DNA from 3 places in the Hydrogenophaga sp. PAMC20947 genome. Region 3 is predicted to be linked to each of the others. Evidence: predicted binding sites of a transcription regulator. Region 3 holds the regulator's gene; each other region holds the start of a gene.
What was found. Region 3 encodes LexA, which represses DNA repair genes until DNA is damaged. Its sites were predicted from a motif close to ACTGTATNNNNATACAGT; they were not measured.

Region 1 (6,386 bases), 770 kb from region 3:
CCCCACAGCTTGTCGGCAGGGCGGTCGACCACCAGCCAGCGCTGGTTGCCCGAGCGTTCGATGCGCACGTCTCCGACCGTGTTGGTGGCGGTGATGGTGTTGCCGGGCACAGCGATTTGCGCGGCTTGCTGGCCACTGGCGCTGGTCACGCCGCCAGGAACGTTGTAGCGGTTGTCCCTGCTGAGCTGTGTCAGGTCGGGTGGGACGTCCAGCGTGGTGCCGGGTTTGGCGCTTTTGTAATCGATCTTGTCTTCTTGCAGGATGGTGCAACCGCTGACCACCAGCGCAGCCAGCGAAACCGCTCCGATGCGGGCGAGGCGATTGGGCAGGGCGGCGGTGATTTTGCGATTGAAGCTCATGGATGACTCTTGCATGTTGCGGACTCGAGGGTTGAGATAGCGTGAGACGGGCCGGACCTAGCCCAGCAGACCACCTTCTTTGAGGGCGGTTTCCAGCAAGGGTTCCAGGCTGCGGGACATGGGTGTCAACGGCAGGCGCATGGCTTCTTGGCACAGCCCCATGCGGGCCATGGCCCACTTCAGTGGAATGGGGTTGGCTTCGAGGAACAAAGCTTTATGAACGGGCATCAGACGCAGCTGGATGTCCATGGCCTTGCGGGCGTCGCCCGCAATGGCCGCGACACAGAGCTCGTGCATCTGGCGTGGCGCAATGTTGGCCGTGACGCTCACGTTGCCTTGACCGCCACACAGCATCAAGGCAACCGCAGTGGGATCGTCGCCAGAGTAAACAGCGAAGCCCTTGGGCACTTCGCGGATCAGCCATTGAGCTCGCTCGATGTTGCCGGTGGCTTCTTTGATGCCGACAATGCCGGGCAGTTGGGCCAGGCGCAAGACGGTGTCCAGCGCCATGTCGGCCACGGTACGACCGGGCACGTTGTAAAGCACCATGGGCAGGTCATGGCCCGTTGCATCAGCGATGGCCTTGAAGTGCTGGTAGAGGCCTTCTTGCGTGGGCTTGTTGTAGTAAGGAACAACTTGCAGCTGGTAGTCCGCGCCGACACTCTTGGCAAACTTGGCGAGGTTGATGGCCTCTGCGGTGGAGTTGGCGCCGCAGCCAGCCATGATGGGCACGCGTTTGGCCGCTTGCTCCACAGAGACCCGGATGATTTCGCAATGCTCTTCGACGGTGACGGTGGGTGACTCGCCCGTGGTGCCGACGACGCAAATGCAATCCGTACCTTCGGCGATGTGCCAGTCGATCAGCTTGCGCAGGGCGGGGTAGTCGATGCGTCCGCCTTCGGACATGGGCGTGGCGAGGGCGACGATGCTGCCGGTGATGGTGGTCATATACGGGAATTCAAAAAAGGTTGGTGGACACAGGGAGGCTGGAGTCCTCGCGTGCTCGGCCCATCTTCCATTCTACTCAGTGGCGTCGAGTTGAAATCGGGCTGGCTCGGCAGGCGAGGTGCCCGGTTTTCGCACGGCCACAATGCGCTGCAGGAATCGAGGCGGGTGGTCGCAGTATCCCTCTTCGAATGCGACGGTGGCCAAGTCGGCGGTGGCCTGGAGGAGTTCACCGGGGCGCAAGAGAAAGTCGGGCCGTGCGGGCTTTCCGACGGTTTCATTGCCCTCAGCGAACGTTTCGTAGATCAACACGCCGCCGGGCGCCACACTGGCCACCAGCTGCGCAATGAGCGGGCGCCAGAGGTAGTTTGTGACGACCACGGCATCAAAGGTCTGTCCATCGAGAGGCCACGGACCGTTTTCAATGTCGGCTTGAATCGCCCGCCCCAAAGGTGCCACGGCTGCGATGGCTTCGGGCGAGCGGTCAATGCCGGTGACCGCATGACCACGCTGTGCCAGCCATCGCATGTGCCGGCCGTGACCACAGGCCACGTCGAGCACCGCGCCACCCGCCGGGATGAGGTGACCCCAGCGCTGGACCCAGGCTGATGGTGTTTCGCTGCCGTGTGCCATCAGAAGCAGCTCCAGACCATATCGGCCATGCTCACCAGGAAGGCGGGGCGGCTGTAGAGCGCAAAGGTCGCCAGCAGGACCAGCGCAACGGCTGACCAGCTGAGCGCGCGCACCATCACCGGTCTCATGCCGCCACGCCCGCCATGCGCTGGGGCCCCCGTTCGATGGGGGTTTCCCGCACAGGCAGGTTGATCAAGGTGGCGAACACGCCCAGCGCAATGGCGAGATACCACACGATGTCGTAGCTGCCCGTGTGGTCGTACAGGTAGCCGCCCAGCCACACGCCCATGAAGCTGCCGATCTGGTGACTGAAGAACACGAAACCGCCCAGCATGGACATGTGTGCCACGCCAAAAATCTGCGCCACCGTGGCGTTGGTGGGCGGAATGGTGGACAGCCACAGGAGGCCCATAACCCCGGAGAAAATGTAGACACTGGTGGGTGACAGGGGCACCAGCAGGAAGACGCTGATGGCAATGGCACGGCCCATGTAAATGAACGCCAGGATGTAGCGCTTGGGCATCTGCTGGCCCAGGACGCCGGCGGCGTAGGTGCCGATCACATTGAACAGGCCGATCAAAGCGAGGGCATAGCTGGCAACCTGGGGCGAAAGACCGTTGTCCTTCAAGTAGCTGGGCATGTGCACGCCGATGAAGACCACCTGAAAACCACACACGAAGTAGCCTGCCATGAGCAGCTGGAAGCTGCGGTACTGCATGGCTTCCTTGAGCGCCTGGAGAATGGTTTGCTCGCGGGCGACGGTTTGTCCGCCGATGAAACCGGGTTCGCGCAGCCCACGCGCCAGCGGCATGATGAGCAGCACCGCTGCGGCCAAGGTGATGAGTGCGTTTTGCCAGCCGAGTGTGCTGATCAGCCAGCCCTCCAGCGGGACCATCAAAAACTGGCCGAAAGAACCCGCAGCCGCAGCCACACCCATGGCCCACGACCGTTGTTCGGCGGGTATCTGGCGGCCAATGACGCCGTAAATCACAGCGTAGGTCGTGCCGGCCTGTGCGGCGCCGATCAGCACACCGGTGGTCAGCGTGAAGGCCAGGGGCGAGGTTGTCCAGGCCATGCCGATCAGCCCCAGGGCGTAGAGGAGCGCGCCGCCGGCGAGCACACGCATGGCCCCAAAGCGGTCTGCGGCCATGCCCGCGAAGATGCCCACAACACCCCAGGAGAGATTTTGTACCGCGAGGGCCAGCGAAAAGCTTTCGCGGGTCCAGCCTTGTGCCTGGGTGATGGGTTGCAGCCAGAGGCCAAACCCGTGGCGTACGCCCATGGAGAGCGTGACGATAGCGGCGCCACAGGCCAGAATTTGCCAAGCGGACAACCGGGGGCTGCGACGCGGTTTGCGTCTGAGGAATCAGTCATCCTGCAAATGTAGCCAATTCAGGGTGAGCATGCGCTGGGGCAGGGTGTCGTAAACCTGTGAAATTTGTCTGGGACTTTGATGCGGTTGGCGCATCGATGCCACGCTTTGGGCATTCGATATGTTGATATGTACAGTGTTTGTCAACGCGCAGGGCTACAATCCGCCCCCATGGCGACCCAAAGCAACTCTGAATATTCCGAAGGCTCCATCCGCGTCCTCAAGGGCCTGGAGCCGGTGAAACAACGCCCGGGCATGTACACCCGGACCGACAACCCGCTGCACATCATCCAGGAGGTGCTGGACAACGCGGCCGACGAAGCGCTGGCGGGACACGGCAAAAAAATCAAAGTCACCTTGCATGCAGACCAGTCGGTCAGCATTGAAGATGACGGCCGCGGCATTCCGTTTGGCATGCACCCGGAAGAAAAAGCGCCCGTGGTGGAGCTGGTGTTCACGCGGTTGCATGCCGGTGGCAAGTTCGACAAGGGCAAGGGCGGTGCCTACAGCTTCTCGGGTGGCTTGCATGGTGTTGGGGTGAGCGTGACCAATGCGCTGTCAACCCGGCTTGACGTGATCAGCTACCGCGAAGGACAGGTGGCGCGCCTGGCATTTTCCGCCGGCGATGTGATTGAGCCTCTCACCATCCAGCCCAAAGGCGATGGCGATCGCAAGCAGGGCACCACGGTGCGTGCCTGGCCCGATCCCAAGTATTTTGAATCTGCTGCGCTGCCGATGAACGAGCTGATGCACCTGCTGCGCAGCAAAGCGGTGCTGATGCCCGGCGTCAGCGTGACGCTGGTGAATGAAAAGACCAAAGACACCCAAGTCTGGCAATACAAAGGCGGCCTGCGAGATTACCTTCAGCAGACGCTCAATGGCGACCCGGTGATTCCCTTGTTTGAGGGCGAAGGCTTTGCCGACAGCGGCCACGACAGCTTCGCCGAGGGCGAGGGTGCTTCCTGGTGTGTGGCGTTCACCGAAGATGGCCACCCCGTGCGGGAAAGCTATGTCAATCTGATCCCCACCAGTGCCGGCGGCACGCACGAGAGCGGTTTGCGCGACGGGCTCTTTCAGGCGGTCAAGAGTTTCATCGAATTGCACGCTTTGCTGCCCAAGGGCGTGAAGCTGTTGCCCGAAGATGTGTTCGCACGGGCTTCGTATGTGCTCAGCGCCAAGGTGCTGGACCCCCAGTTTCAAGGCCAGATCAAGGAACGTTTGAACTCGCGCGACGCGGTGCGTCTGGTGGGCAGCTATGTGCGCCCCGCGCTGGAGCTGTGGCTCAACCAGCACGTGGATTACGGCAAGAAACTGGCCGAACTCGCGATCAAAGCGGCCCAGAGCCGCCAGAAAGCGGGTCAAAAGGTTGAGAAGCGCAAGGGCTCTGGCGTGGCGGTATTGCCGGGCAAGCTGACCGATTGCGAAAGCCGTGACCTGGCCCACAACGAGGTGTTTCTGGTGGAGGGCGACTCCGCCGGTGGCAGCGCCAAGATGGGACGCAACAAGGAAAGCCAGGCGATCCTGCCGCTGCGCGGCAAGGTGCTCAACACCTGGGAGGTCGAGCGCGACCGGCTGTTTGCCAACAACGAGATCCACGACATTGCCGTGGCGATTGGGGTGGACCCTCACGGTCCCCTGGACACGCCGGACATGAGTGGTCTGCGGTACGGCAAGGTGTGCATTTTGAGCGATGCCGATGTGGACGGTTCACACATCCAGGTGCTGCTGCTGACGCTGTTTTTCCGCCATTTCCCCAAGCTGATCGAAACTGGGCACCTGTATGTGGCCCGTCCGCCCCTGTTCCGTGTGGATGTGCCGGCGCGGGGGAAAAAGCCCGCCAGCAAGCAATACGCGCTGGACGAGGGTGAGTTGCATGCGATCCTGGACAAATGTGAGAAAGAGGGCGTGTCGCGCGAGAAGTGCCCGATCAGCCGGTTCAAGGGCCTGGGCGAAATGAACGCCGAGCAGTTGTGGGACACCACGCTGAACCCCGACACCCGCCGCTTGATGCCGGTGACGCTGGGCGGGTTGGATTTCGCCGGAACCGAGGCGCTGATCACCAAGCTCATGGGCAAAGGGGAGGCGGCCTCAAGGCGCGAATTGATGGAGTTGCATGGCGACTCCGTGGAGATCGACGTTTGAGGACTTCGTGGGGTGCCACCTGGCGGCGAAGCGCGGTGGCGCTTGCGCTGTTGTTGTGTGCGCCTGCCTGGGCCCAGATCTGGGGCTATGTCGACCGGGGAGGGGCAACCCATTTTTCCGACCACCGGGTCGACAATCGCTACGAACTTTTTTACAAAGGCATCGCGGACAGTTCACCGGTGGCGGGAGGCCAGCGCAGCGCCGCGTGGGCCCGCCCGGGCGTCGGAGCAGCGTTTGATGTGTCGACCCGCTACAAGGCGGTGCGCTATCTGATCCGGGAGGCAGCGACCGCCTACGGCGTGGAATACGAGTTGCTCAAAGCGGTGATCGCCACTGAATCGGGGTTCAACCCGCGTGCGGTCAGCCCCATGGGGGCGGTGGGGCTGATGCAACTGATGCCTGAGACCGCGCAGCGGTTTGGTGTGAAGGCACAGGCCCGGCAATCGGTGGAGCAGCGCCTGACCGATCCCCGCACCAATGTGCATGCAGGTGCGCGCTACCTGGCATGGCTGATGAAGCGGTTTGATGGTGAAATCGAGCTGGCGCTGGCTGCTTACAACGCCGGCGAAGGTGCTGTGCGGCGCGCTGGCCGACAGGTGCCCAACTACCGTGAAACCCAAGACTATGTGGCCAAGGTGATGCGATTGCACCAGGATCTGCGCCCGCCCAAGGCGGTGTTGCGACAGCGGGCTGATGCCCGCGAAGCGATCGCCCGCAAGGAAGCTGTGCCTGTAGCCGCGCTGTGAGCGGGCCAGCCAAACAACGAATTTGATGAAGACCCCATGGACACGATGAATCCCGAATTGCCTCTGGACACGCCCGGCGAACCCGAAGCTGACAGCCTGGCGGCCTACGCTCAGCGCGCCTATCTGGAATACGCCTTGTCGGTCGTCAAGGGGCGTGCCTTGCCCGACGTGTGTGACGGCCAGAAGCCG
Region 2 (6,386 bases), 1.9 Mb from region 3:
ATCCCGAGGCCAAACGCGAGCTCATGGCCCAGGCGGATCTGGTGATCTTGTGCCTGCACGACGACGCGGCCCTTGAATCGGTGGCCATGATCGATGCACTGCCCGGCAAAAAGCCCCGCATCATCGACGCCTCGACCGCGCACCGCTGCAACGATCAATGGGCCTACGGCTTTCCCGAACTCAGCGCCGACCAGACCGCCAAGGTGGCCCAAGCCGACCGCGTGGCCAACCCCGGTTGTTATGCCACCGGCGCGATTGCGATCCTGCGTCCCCTGATCGAAGCGGGCCTGTTGCCCGCTGACTATGCCGTGTCGCTGCCTTCGGTGAGCGGTTACTCCGGCGGCGGGCGCGCCATGATCGAAGCGTACGAAAAGGGCGAAGCGCCGCTGCACGAGGCCTACGCCCTGGGCCTGACCCACAAACACATCCCTGAAATCCAGCGCTACACCGGCCTGACCCGCCGCCCCATCTTCATCCCAGCGGTCGGCAACTTCCAGCAAGGCATGCTGGTGCAATTGCCGGTGCACCTGGATGCGCTGCCCGGTCAACCCAAGGCCAGCGATCTGCACGACGCCCTCCACGCCCATTACGCCGCGAGTGCAGCAGCGGGCGGCTTCGTGCGGGTGGAACCAGCGACCGCCGACGGCAAGCTCAGCGCCACGGCGTTGAACGACACCAACCAGCTGGAACTTCGCGTGTTCGCCAACGAAACACACCGCCACGCGGTGGTCATCGCCCGCCTGGACAACCTGGGCAAGGGCGCCAGCGGCGCGGCTGTGCAAAACCTGCAGCTGATGCTCGGGGTTTAGGTTCTCCCGCGCGGCCTGGGCGGCGCGCCCCGAGCCGGTCCCGGGACGGTTTCGCGGCGTTGTGCGCTAGAAAACAAGCACACCGGACTCAAAACCCGTCTGCGCCCGAACAGCACACGGGCGGTCTTCTTCAATCAAACTCGTCGAACGCGCCCTTGACCACGCGCCGGATCGCTTCGGCACCAAAGCCCCGACCCGCCAGAAAGCGCATCTGCTTGGCACGACCCTGGGCATCGTCCGCGGGTACACCGAATTTCTTGTGCCACACGTCGTGCGCCCGCTGAACCTCGCTGCCCTGCAGGTCCGCCACCGCTTGAGCAATGGCTTCGGGCGCCAGACCCTTGGCCTGCAGTTCTTGGCGCACCCGTTGGGCGCCCAGACGCGGTGCGCGCCGGAACACCACCGACTCCAGCACCCGCTGTTCATTGATGAAGCCCTTGGCCTGCAACTCGTCCAGCGCCCGGGCGAGCTCGCCGGGCTCATTCTCGTGCTGGCGCAGCTTGCGCTCCAGCTCGAAGCGCGAGTGCTCACGCTGACCGAGCAGACGCAAGGCGCGGCCCTTCATGGATGGTTGATCAAATGCCATGGGCGTATCGCGAGCACGGGGGCAACCTGGCGAGCTTGGCCAGGGTGCCAGGGAAGATGTGGGTCATTGCGCTCATTGCGCTTGTACCAGCTGCTTGATCTTCGAGGCTTTCTCGAAGTGATCCAGCTGCTGGGTTTGAATCCACCAGGTGGCCACTTCGATCAAAAGACCCGGGGTATCGTTTTTGTTCGCAAAAAATGCGTAAAACGACAAGCCCACGCCGGGGCCTTTGCTGGCGAGCTTCGCATCACATACCGCGATGATCTTCTCGCGCAAAGCATCCGACAGAGGCCCCCGCACGGCAACCGTCACTCGGCTGCTGCTTTGTCGGCCTTTTCAGCCTTGTCCGCTTTGTCGGCCTTGTCGCTCTTGTCGGCTTTGGCTCCCTTGGCGCCTTTGCCTGCGGGCGCTTCTTCCACCGGCAGGAGCGGTACGCCCAGCTCGGCGCGCACCTTGTTTTCAATCTCACGGCGCAGATCGGGGTTCTCGCGCAGGAATTCGCGCGAGTTGTCGCGGCCTTGCCCGATTTTTTCGCCGTTGTAGGCGTACCAGGCGCCGGATTTTTCGATCACGCGGTTGGCCGCGCCCAGATCCAGGATTTCGCCTTCACGGCTGATGCCCTCGCCAAACAGGATGTCGAACTCGGCCGTCTTGAAGGGCGGCGCAACCTTGTTTTTCACCACCTTGACCTTGGTCTCGTTGCCGATGGCTTCGTCGCCCCTCTTGATGGTGCCGGTGCGGCGGATGTCCAGGCGCACAGAAGCGTAAAACTTGAGCGCGTTGCCGCCGGTGGTGGTCTCGGGGGAGCCGAACATCACACCGATCTTCATGCGGATCTGGTTGATGAAGATCACCATGCAATTGCTCTTCTTGATGGTGGCGGTGAGTTTGCGCAACGCCTGGCTCATCAACCGGGCCTGCAAGCCGGGCAGCGAGTCGCCCATCTCGCCTTCGAGCTCGGCCTTGGGCGTGAGCGCGGCCACCGAGTCGATCACGATCAGATCAACCGCGCCGGAGCGCACCAGGCTGTCGACGATTTCCAGTGCCTGCTCGCCGGTGTCGGGCTGGGAGATCAGCAGGTCTTGCAGGTTCACGCCCAATTTTTGCGCGTACTGAATGTCCAGCGCGTGCTCGGCGTCGACAAAGGCGCACTGCCCGCTCAGCTTTTGCATTTCGGCAATCACCTGCAGGGTCAGCGTGGTCTTGCCCGAAGATTCAGGGCCGTAGATCTCGACCACCCGGCCGCGCGGCAGGCCGCCGACGCCCAGGGCGATGTCCAGACCCAGCGAGCCGGTGGACACGACCTGGATATCTTCGATCACCTCGCCTTCGCCCAGACGCATGATGGTGCCCTTGCCGAACTGCTTTTCGATCTGGGCCAGCGCGGCCTGCAGGGCCTTGGCTTTTTCGGCGTTGAGGGGATTGGGTTTGACGGCTGCGTCCATGGTGGGCTCCTTGATGATCGGTTGTTGTGCCATGAGTGGGGGTTCGCTTTCCGGCCTGTGTGATTGCGTACAGGCTGGATGCTTGAACAGGAGTCTATCGCGAGATACTTCCCCAACAAGCCATATTTTGGTCAGTTTAGTTTACTATATGAGCCTCCCCCCTGCGCCGCTTCGCGCCTTCCTCCTCAAGGGGACCACGGCGAGCGCCCCGGAAACCGTTTGAACCGATCCACATGACCGACAGCCCTCCCCACACCCCCGATGACCGCTGGCGCCAAACGCACCTGGGTCGGCTCATGGGGCTGGCGCTGCGCCGGTTTGATGAGCGGGTGCTGCACCTGATGGCGCACGACGCGAATGTGCCGCTGGCGCTGTCCAACCTGGCCGCCCGCGATCAGATCGGAGCGGCCCATGTCCACATCACCCGCCACCTGGGTTTGCAGGGTTCACGGCTGACCGTGCTGGCACAGGCGGCGGGCATGACCAAGCAGGCCATGGGCCACCTGGTGGACCAGTGTGAGGCGTGGGATCTGGTGCGGCGCGAACCCGATCCACTCGACGCACGCGCACGCCGCATCGTGTTCACTGCGACGGGTTTGCTGTGGCTGGCGGCCTTTCGGCACGCGGTGGACCAGGCCCAGACGGAATTCCACGGACTGGTGGGCAATGAGGTGGCCACGGTGGTCACCCTGGGTCTGGAGGCCTATGGCCTTGAGGCTTCCGGCCCCCCGTCCCGCCGCGTCTCTGGGTGAAACCCCGGGGGTCACGGGCGCAAAACACGAGGCATCACGGCCTAGAATGGCTTGAGGCTGGCGTTTCATGTGCCATTCGGGCGCGGCCCGTGTGGTCAACACCGACCTGGGGCCCTGCAGCGGGGTCCGTCACAACAAAAGGGGCCGCCTTCCGCAGGCCCACGAGGAGACTTGGATGCGCATCCTGATTGCAGAAGATGACCAGGTACTGGCCGATGGCCTGTTGCGAAGCTTGCGCGCTGCCGGCGCCGCGGTCGATCATGTCGCCAGCGGCAGCGAAGCCGACGCCGCGCTGATGACGAACAACGAGTTCGATCTGCTGATCCTGGATCTGGGGCTGCCCAAAATGCACGGCCTCGAAGTGCTCAAGCGCTTGCGCTCGCGAGGCTCCACCGTCCCGGTGTTGATCCTGACCGCCGCCGACAGCGTGGAGGAACGCGTCAAAGGCCTGGACTACGGCGCCGACGACTACATGGCCAAGCCGTTTTCACTGCAGGAGCTGGAAGCCCGCGTGCGCGCGCTCACCCGACGCGGCATGGGGGGTGCAACCTCTTGCATCAAGCACGGACCGCTGGAATACGACCAGGCGGGCCGTGTGGCCACCATCGACGGCAAGATGATCGAGCTGTCCGCACGTGAGCTGGGGTTGCTGGAGGTCTTGCTGCAGCGCTCAGGCCGGCTGGTGAGCAAGGATCAGCTGGTCGAGCGGTTGTGCGAATGGGGTGAAGAGGTCAGCAACAACGCCATTGAGGTGTACATCCACCGCCTGCGCAAGAAAATCGAAAAAGGACCGATCCGCATCGCCACCGTTCGCGGTCTGGGTTATTGCCTTGAAAAGATCCCCGGCTAAGCTCTGCTGGCACCGCTCGCCTTCTGTTTCCGCTCGAAAAAGAACCCGTGTCAACAAACCCTGACTCCGCCGCGTCGGGTGAGGCGCCCGTCCCGGCGGACGAGCGTTTCGGTCCGATGTCCTTCGGCCTGTTCCAACGGGAACAACGCAGCCTGTTTGGTGAAATCCTGGACTGGATGCTCACGCCGCTGCTTTTGCTGTGGCCGCTCTCTCTGGCCTTGACCTGGTTTGTGGCGCAGGGCATTGCCAGCAAGCCGTTTGACCGCGCGCTGGAGTTCAACCTGCTGGCGCTCACGCAGTTTGTGGTGGCCCATGACAACGTGGTCAGCTTCCGTCTCGCGCCGCAAGCGCGCGATCTGCTGCGGGCCGACGACAGCGATCTTGTTTACTACCAGGTGCTGGACCCGCGCAGCCACTTGCTGATCAGCGGCGAAGGCGATTTTCCGCTGCCCCAGGACAACGAAACCCCGGAGCCAGGCCGTGTGATGCTGCGCAACGACACGGTGCGCGGCGACGAAGTGCGGGTGGCCTACGCCTGGCTTTCGCGCACCAGCGATCCCCGCCACCTGGTGCTGATGCAGGTGGCCGAGACCAAGGGCAAGCGCTCCACCCTGGCCACGGAAATCATCAAGGGCGTGATGGTGCCGCAGTTTGTCATCTTGCCGCTGGCGGTGTTGCTGGTGTGGCTGGCGCTGGTGCGCGGCATCCGCCCGCTCAACGAGCTGGAGCAGCGCATTCGGGCCCGCAAGCCCGATGATCTGAGCCCCATCGAAGAATCGTTCATCCCCCAGGAAGTGGCGCCGCTGGTCTCATCGATCAACGATTTGCTGACGCGGTTGAAAGCCTCGCTCACCACGCAAAAACGCTTTCTGGCGGACGCGGCCCACCAGCTCAAGACACCGCTGGCGGGCTTGCGCATGCAGGCCGAGCTGGCGCAGCGGGAGAGCGACCCCCAGGAGATCCGGGGCTCGCTGCAGCAGATTGCACGCGCCAGCACGCGCGCGACCCACACCGTCAACCAGCTGTTGGCTCTGGCCCGCGCGGAAACCACCGGACGCACCCTGCCCACGGCACAGATCGACCTGGCCCGGCTGGTGACCGGCGTGGTGCGCGACTCGGTGCCGCGTGCGCTGGAACACGGCGTCGACCTCGGCTACGACGGCCCCGACATGATGCCGCCCAACGGCATCATGGACGGCAACCCCACCCTGCTGCAGGAAATGGTGCGCAACCTGGTCGACAACGCCGTGCACTACTCGGGAAAGGGAGGCGTGGTGACCGCGCATGTGCTCTTCGACCGCTTCAGCGGCGTGCAGATTCTGCAAGTGGAAGACAACGGCCCGGGCATTCCGGAGAACGAGCGCGAGCTGGTGTTGCAGCCGTTTTACCGTGCGCTGGGGACCAACGTCGACGGCTCGGGGCTGGGCCTGGCCATCGTTCATGAAATCGCCCAGCAGCATGGCGCCACGGTGCACATGGAAGACGCCCACAACAACCCCACCCACCGGGGCTTGCGGGTGTCGGTGCGGTTTGCACCCAAAGCCCACCCGTCAGAGGACTGAGCTCAAGCCGTGGCGCCTGGGTCGGGTGCCTTGATGGCCAACGCGAACACCGCGTGTGATGGGATCGATGCACCCCACATCACGCTGGGCACGCAGCCGGGTCCTCAGGCTTGTTCTTGCAGCGTCTCGCCCAGCGCGCTCACCATGCGATCGATCTCCGCCGGCGTGCTGATGAACGGCGGCGCGAGCTGGATGGTGTCGCCCCCATTGCGCACATAAAAGCCCTTCTTGTACATGGCCATCGCGATCTCGAAAGGCCGGCGCGCGGGCTCGCCCGGCAGCGGGTCAATGGTGATGCCGGCGGCAAGACCAAAGTTGCGCACATCGGCCACATGCTTGACCCCTTTGAGGCCGTGAACCGCCTGCTCCAACACCGGCGTGA
Region 3 (6,386 bases):
GGGTGGCAAGTCCGGGCGCAACAAGCCCTGACGGCTCTCACACGCCTCTGCCCATGAGCCAGGACCTAGGGCAAGCGCGCTGGCAAGCTGTCTGGCGCGAGCGCGGTTGGCAAGCCCGTGTGCTGTGGCCTGTGTCCTGCCTTTACGGTCTGATCAACGTCATCCGGCGAGCGCTCTACGCCAGAGGCCTGTTCACCGTCCACCACCTGCCTGTGCCCGTTGTGGTCGTGGGCAATGTGGTGGTGGGTGGTGCCGGAAAGACACCAACCGTGCTGGCGCTGCTGAGTCATTTGAAAGCCCAAGGCTGGCGTCCAGGTGTGGTATCCCGCGGTCATGGGCGCCAGGGCGGCGGTGTGCTCGAAGTACGGGCAGAAACGCCAGCGGTGGACAGCGGCGACGAGCCGGCCTTGATCAAACGCAGCTCGGAGGTCCCCGTGTTCGTCGGTGCCAGGCGCGTCGAGGCCGCTCGCGCCTTGCTCTCCGCATACCCTGAGGTCAACCTGCTGCTTTGCGATGACGGCCTGCAGCATCTGGCTTTGGGCCGCGATCTGTCGGTGGCCGTGTTCGATAGCCGCGGGGTGGGCAATGGGTGGCTGTTGCCAGCAGGCCTGCTGCGTGAGCCTTGGCCACCGCGACAGCACCAACCCTTCCAGCCAGACCTGATCCTGCAGCAAACCGCCGAGGGTCAGGCGCAACCTGCACCGATTCCTGCGGCCTGTGCCCTGATCTACCAGGCCAAGCGCCGATTGGCCGACCGCGCCTGGGGGCCAGAAGAACAGTGCATCGAATTGCACGCGCTGCGTGGCACCCCTTTGGTCGCCATGGCCGGCATCGCTCTGCCTGAAACGTTTTTCGAAATGCTTCGCGAACGCGGCCTGCAGTTGCAACAAACACTCGCCCTGCCCGACCACGCGGACAACGCCACACTCTCAGCCACGCTGCAGGCCTGTAGCGGCACCCTGATCTGCACCGAAAAAGATGCCGTCAAGCTGTTCCCGATCTGGCGAGCCGCCCCGCAAGACTCTCGCCCGCAAATCTGGACCATCCCGCTCGAACTGCGCCCCGACCCAGGATTCTTTGAGGACGTTGACCGACGGCTGACAAAGCTTTCTTCCCTGTTTTAACGGCCTCGGCCGACTATCATTGCGGCATGGACACCAAATTGCTTGAACTCCTGGTCTGCCCGGTTACAAAAGGGCCTTTGCTCTACCAGCGCGAGACCCAGGAACTGATTTCGCGCAGCGCGCGCCTGGCCTACCCTGTCCGCGACGGCATACCCGTCTTGCTGGAACACGAAGCGCGCCCCATCACCGAAGAAGAAGCCGCCCGCCCGCCCGCGCCCAGCCCTGCCCCATGAGCACGGGGAGCCCCCACGCTCAGAACTTCACCGTTTTGATTCCGGCGCGCATGGCTTCCAGCCGGCTTCCGGACAAACCGCTGGCCGACATTGGTGGCCTGCCCATGGTGGTTCGCGTGGCCCGGCAGGCACAGCTGAGTGGTGCAGACAGCTGTGTCGTCGCCGCAGACGACCCACGCATCATCGCGGCCTGCGAAACCCACGGCGTGCGGGCCATCCTCACCCGCACCGACCATGCCTCGGGCAGCGACCGCTTGGCCGAGGCCTGCCAGTTGCTGGGTCTGAACGACGACACCGTGGTGGTCAACGTGCAAGGTGACGAGCCTTTGATCGACCCTGAGCTGATCCAGGCGGTGGCAAACGAACTGCACCAACGCCCCGATTGCGTCATGAGCACCGCAGCCCACGCCCTGGACAGCGTGGCAGATTTCCTCAACCCCAACGTGGTCAAGCTGGTGACCGACCGCAACCGGACTGCCTTGTATTTCAGCCGTGCGCCCATGCCCTGGTGGCGCGACGGCATGCGTCCCGGGGAGCTTCCCACCGCGTTGACCAACCCCGCTCCACTGCGCCACATCGGGGTTTATGGCTACCGTGCCGCCTTCTTGCGCAGTTTTCCCAGTCTCGAGCCCGCCCCCATGGAGCGGACCGAAGCCCTGGAGCAACTGCGCGTTTTGTGGCATGGCCAACGCATCGCCGTTCATATGGCGGCCGGGGCCCCTGCGGGGGGCGTTGATACCCCCGAGGATCTGGCCCGGGTACGCGCCCGGTTCCCATAGGGGCAGAGCCCCTCTGAAGCGGCCCTGCAAGAGCCTCGAAAGCTGTAAGTCAGTCGCGGGTTGCTGCATGCTATCCTCGGCCGGTTGCCCCGGAGCCCATGCCCGAGGGCCGCCGCCGGAGACAGCGGCTTCGACATTGAAACTTCAATAAAAGGAATCCGATGAGACTGATCCTGTTGGGAGCGCCCGGAGCGGGCAAAGGCACCCAGGCCACCTTCATTTGCCAGAAATATGGCATCCCTCAGATTTCAACCGGTGACATGCTGCGCGCGGCTGTCAAAGCGGGTACCCCGTTGGGTCTGCAAGCCGACGGGGTCATGAAGTCGGGTGGACTGGTCAGCGACGAGCTCATCATCAACCTGGTCAAGGAACGCATTGCGCAGCCTGACTGCGCCAACGGATTCCTGTTTGACGGTTTTCCACGCACCATTCCTCAGGCCGACGCCATGAAGGCCGCAGGCGTCAAGCTCGACTACGTGCTGGAAATCGATGTGCCTTTCGAGGCCATCATCGAACGCATGAGCGGTCGCCGCTCACACCCTGCTTCGGGCCGCACCTACCATGTCAAGTTCAACCCACCCAAAGTGGAAAACGTGGATGACGAAACGGGAGAGCCCCTGATCCAGCGCGCGGACGACCAGGAAGAAACCGTCAAAAAGCGCCTGGAGGTGTACAGCGCCCAGACCCGCCCACTGGTGGACTACTACAGCGAATGGGCTCAAAAAGAAGCGGCCGCAGCGCCCAAGTACCGTGCCATCAGCGGCATCGGCAACGTGGAAGAGATCACCGGTCGCGCCATGGAAGCCTTGGCACACTGACCCTGCCCAGCACTTTGCGGTCAAAAAGCCCGGTTTTGAACCGGGCTTTTTTGTGGCCACGTCAAAGAGAGTCTTCGGCCATCAAATCCAAAGCCAATGCCAGCCTGGCCTTGACCGGCGACAACCCCGCCGAATCCGGAAAGCTTGAACGCACGCCCGGGATCACCCTTCCACGCGCACAACGGGTGGCCCTGACCACCCTCACACCGCTTGCCTGGGCCTGCAACAACGCCTTCTCAAGTGCAACATGGACCGTGCCGTTGCCCGTCGCGGCCACCACGATGCCGCGAACCCTGCGGGTGGGATCCTGCTCAGCCAGCATCAGCAAGCCCTCAACAACCGCCCCATCGCTGTCGGCATGGCTGGTGATCACGGCCACTCGAGGCAAAACAGCGGCAGACGCGACGCGGTCAAGCTGAAACCTGTTCACCACCGCACCACCCTGAGCCGGAGGCAAACCATGAAACCAGCGCACGCCCCCCTCTTCCACGCACCCCATCGGCCCGGCATCGCCTGAGCCAAAGGCATCCAGGCGGTAGCTGTGCACTTTCGCCACGTGTTCAGCCCGATGCACCTGTCCCGCACACACCACCACCACGCCCACCAAGTCTTCACTCCCGGCGACGGCAACAGCGTCGAGCAAGTTCTGGGGGCCATCGGGCACCATCGCCGTGGCCGGCCGCATCGCACAGGTCATCACCACCGGCTTGCGGGGCTGCAGCACCGATTGCAGAAACCAGGCTGTTTCCTCCAGCGTGTCAGTGCCATGCGTGATCACCACGCCTTGCACCTCAGCACGCTCCAGGTGGTGCGCCACCCGCAAGGCCAGCTGGCGCCAGATGGCAAACGTCATGTCCTTGCTGTCCACCTGCGCTATCTGCTCAGCCTCCAGCGCGAGCCCAGCCAGAGGCGGCACAGCCGCCAGCAAATCGGACACCGCCACCTCGCCAGCCACATAGCCGACGTTGTCCGCCATCGCCGTCGCGCGCCCGGCGATGGTCCCGCCTGTCCCGAGAATCACACGAATGGAAGCCTTCTTTGTTTGAACCACTTGCCAAAACCTTAAAACTGGCTAAAAATACAGTCACTGGATAAGAAAACAGCTTGCTGATCCGTCCAGTATCCGTTGATGACCCATACCGATGGGTAGCAACCCACTTGATTCACGAGGCAGCCATGAACGACGCCCCTTTTCACGCTCCCAAGCTCACCGCCCGCCAGCAACAGATTCTGGAACTCATCCAGAACGCCATTGCACGCACCGGTGCTCCGCCAACGCGCGCAGAGATTGCCAGTGAGTTGGGATTCAAATCGGCCAACGCGGCCGAAGAGCATCTGCAAGCCCTGGCCCGAAAGGGTGTGATCGAACTCGTGAGCGGCACCTCGCGGGGCATCCGATTGCGCAGCGAAGACCTTCGCCACATCAATGACTCCCGGGGCCGCCAGCTTACACTGCCGCTGCCGAGTCTGACCCAGCTGATGCTGCCTCTGATCGGGCGAGTGGCGGCGGGCTCACCCATCCTGGCGCAGGAGCATGTCGACCAGACCTATCAGGTAGAGCGCAGCCTGTTCCAGCAGCAGCCCGACTACCTCCTCAAAGTGCGCGGCATGTCCATGCGCGATGTCGGCATCATCGACGGTGACTTGCTCGCTGTCAGGGCCACCAAAGAAGCCAAAAACGGCCAAATTGTGGTCGCACGTCTGGGCGATGACGTCACCGTCAAGCGCTTCATGCGGCGCGAACAATCGATCGAGCTGCTCGCCGAAAACCCCGACTACAAAACCATCGTGGTCGAGCCGGGCGAAGCCTTCGAAATCGAAGGACTGGCCGTCGGATTGATCCGAAACAGCTTCCAGAACTGACCAGCAACGGTCTGTATCGCTCCCGCGGGTGGCGGGCGTTTGGTTCGGTGCGCCCAAAGTGCACCAACACAACCCCGTGAGAGCGCAAATTCATCAATCCTGCCTGTGTTCAACCCCCTTCACGGAGTTATTCATGGGAATCCGATTCAACACCAACACCTGGCGCGCCCCTCTGCAGTTGATTGACTGCTGGTTACCGCTGCAACCTTCACGCACAGCCTCGCCTCGCACCGTACCCCTGTTTTTGCAGCAGTTTGCCCGCGCAGGCTGGCTCAAGCCTGCTGGCACGCCGAGAACACCGGTCAACCCCTGCCCTTCATCCGCCTCGCGCCAGGTCGCCAGCACGCAGTCCCACCCCCGCCATGTCAGGGTGCACAGCGTGCCCGACTTGAGTCGATCCACACAGGCCTTGGGCGGGCGCCTCGCGTTGTCCGGTCGCATCGGTGACGTGTGTGCCGAACTCGATCGGCTCGCTGCCTTGGAGCATCCAACGGGCCACAACAGACCTGCGGTCGCGTGATCCTGCGCCCAGGGTGCAGCAACTGCCAAAGGAGGCTCCAGACGGGTGGTGCATGAGGGCACAATAGTGGACATGAATATTGTGATTCTCGACGACTATCAAGACGTGGTCCGCAAGCTGGCCTGCGCCGAAAAGCTGGAGGCCTATCCGGCCAAGGTGTTCACCAACACGGTGAAGGGCGTAGGACAACTGTCGATCAGGCTAAGGGATGCCGATGTCCTGGTCCTGATTCGGGAGCGAACACAAATCACCCGACAACTCGTCGAAAAATTGCCACGACTCAAGCTGATCGTGCAAACCGGCCGCGCCGGTGCGCACATCGATATCGCTGCTTGTACCGAGCGGGGCATCGCTGTGGCCGAGGGCACCAGTTCGCCCGTGGCCACTGCCGAGTTGACCTGGGCATTGATCTTGTCCTCCATGCGCCGCATTCCACAATATGTTTCCAGCTTGAAACATGGAGCCTGGCAACAATCGGGGCTCAAGGCGTCGTCCATGCCGTCCAACTTCAGCCTGGGTATGGTGCTCAGCGGCAGAACACTGGGCGTGTGGAGCTACGGTCGCATCGGCAAGCTTGTCGCAGGCTACGGGCGCGCTTTTGGCATGCGTGTGGTGATCTGGGGCAGCGAGCGTTCGCGCACTGAAGCAGCGGCCGATGGCTTTGAAATTTCGCCCAGCCGCGAAGCCCTCTTCGAAATCGCTGACGTGCTCAGCCTGCACCTGAGGTTGGCAGAGGGCACCTTGGGATGTGTGTCTCTGGAGGATTTGTCGCGCATGAAGCCCACAGCCTTGCTCGTCAACACTTCACGCGCCGAACTGATCGACAACGATGCCCTGCTCGCCGCGCTCAACCGCGGTCGCCCGGGCATGGCCGCCATCGATGTCTTCGAATCGGAGCCTATTTTGCAAGGCCACGCTCTTTTGCGCCTGGAAAACTGCGTGTGCACGCCCCACATCGGCTTCGTCGAACTCGACAACTACGAAAAGTTGTTCAGCAGTGCCTTTGACAGTGTGGTGAGCTACATCAATGGAGCCCCCACCAACATCGT

Region 1: E5678_RS07655 (DNA topoisomerase IV subunit B) is a predicted target of LexA. The motif match lies at 3,430-3,447, and genes of this name have one in related genera.
Region 2: recA (recombinase RecA) is a predicted target of LexA. The motif match lies at 2,914-2,931, and genes of this name have one in related genera.

What each region holds. Positions count from the first base shown of each region.
Region 1 covers NZ_CP039252.1:1,717,665-1,724,050, reverse strand. Annotated here, with positions in the region: gene bamC (outer membrane protein assembly factor BamC) at 1-359, opposite strand, end outside; gene dapA (4-hydroxy-tetrahydrodipicolinate synthase) at 417-1,307, opposite strand; gene E5678_RS07665 (class I SAM-dependent methyltransferase) at 1,380-1,937, opposite strand; gene E5678_RS22810 (hypothetical protein) at 1,937-2,065, opposite strand; gene E5678_RS07660 (MFS transporter) at 2,062-3,219, opposite strand; gene E5678_RS07655 (DNA topoisomerase IV subunit B) at 3,481-5,451, shown strand; gene E5678_RS07650 (lytic transglycosylase domain-containing protein) at 5,448-6,197, shown strand; gene parC (DNA topoisomerase IV subunit A) at 6,243-6,386, shown strand, end outside.
Region 2 covers NZ_CP039252.1:3,921,638-3,928,023, reverse strand. Annotated here, with positions in the region: gene argC (N-acetyl-gamma-glutamyl-phosphate reductase) at 1-809, shown strand, start outside; gene recX (recombination regulator RecX) at 940-1,395, opposite strand; gene E5678_RS17970 (DUF6500 family protein) at 1,468-1,707, opposite strand; gene recA (recombinase RecA) at 1,704-2,840, opposite strand; gene E5678_RS17960 (MarR family winged helix-turn-helix transcriptional regulator) at 3,074-3,592, shown strand; gene E5678_RS17955 (response regulator transcription factor) at 3,768-4,442, shown strand; gene E5678_RS17950 (sensor histidine kinase) at 4,559-6,004, shown strand; gene E5678_RS17945 (aspartate aminotransferase family protein) at 6,109-6,386, opposite strand, start outside.
Region 3 covers NZ_CP039252.1:947,883-954,268, reverse strand. Annotated here, with positions in the region: gene E5678_RS04360 (biopolymer transporter ExbD) at 1-31, shown strand, start outside; gene lpxK (tetraacyldisaccharide 4'-kinase) at 54-1,124, shown strand; gene E5678_RS04350 (Trm112 family protein) at 1,151-1,357, shown strand; gene kdsB (3-deoxy-manno-octulosonate cytidylyltransferase) at 1,354-2,136, shown strand; gene adk (adenylate kinase) at 2,298-2,954, shown strand; gene E5678_RS04335 (asparaginase) at 3,016-4,005, opposite strand; gene lexA (transcriptional repressor LexA) at 4,131-4,817, shown strand; gene E5678_RS04325 (hypothetical protein) at 4,951-5,337, shown strand; gene E5678_RS04320 (D-2-hydroxyacid dehydrogenase family protein) at 5,410-6,386, shown strand, end outside.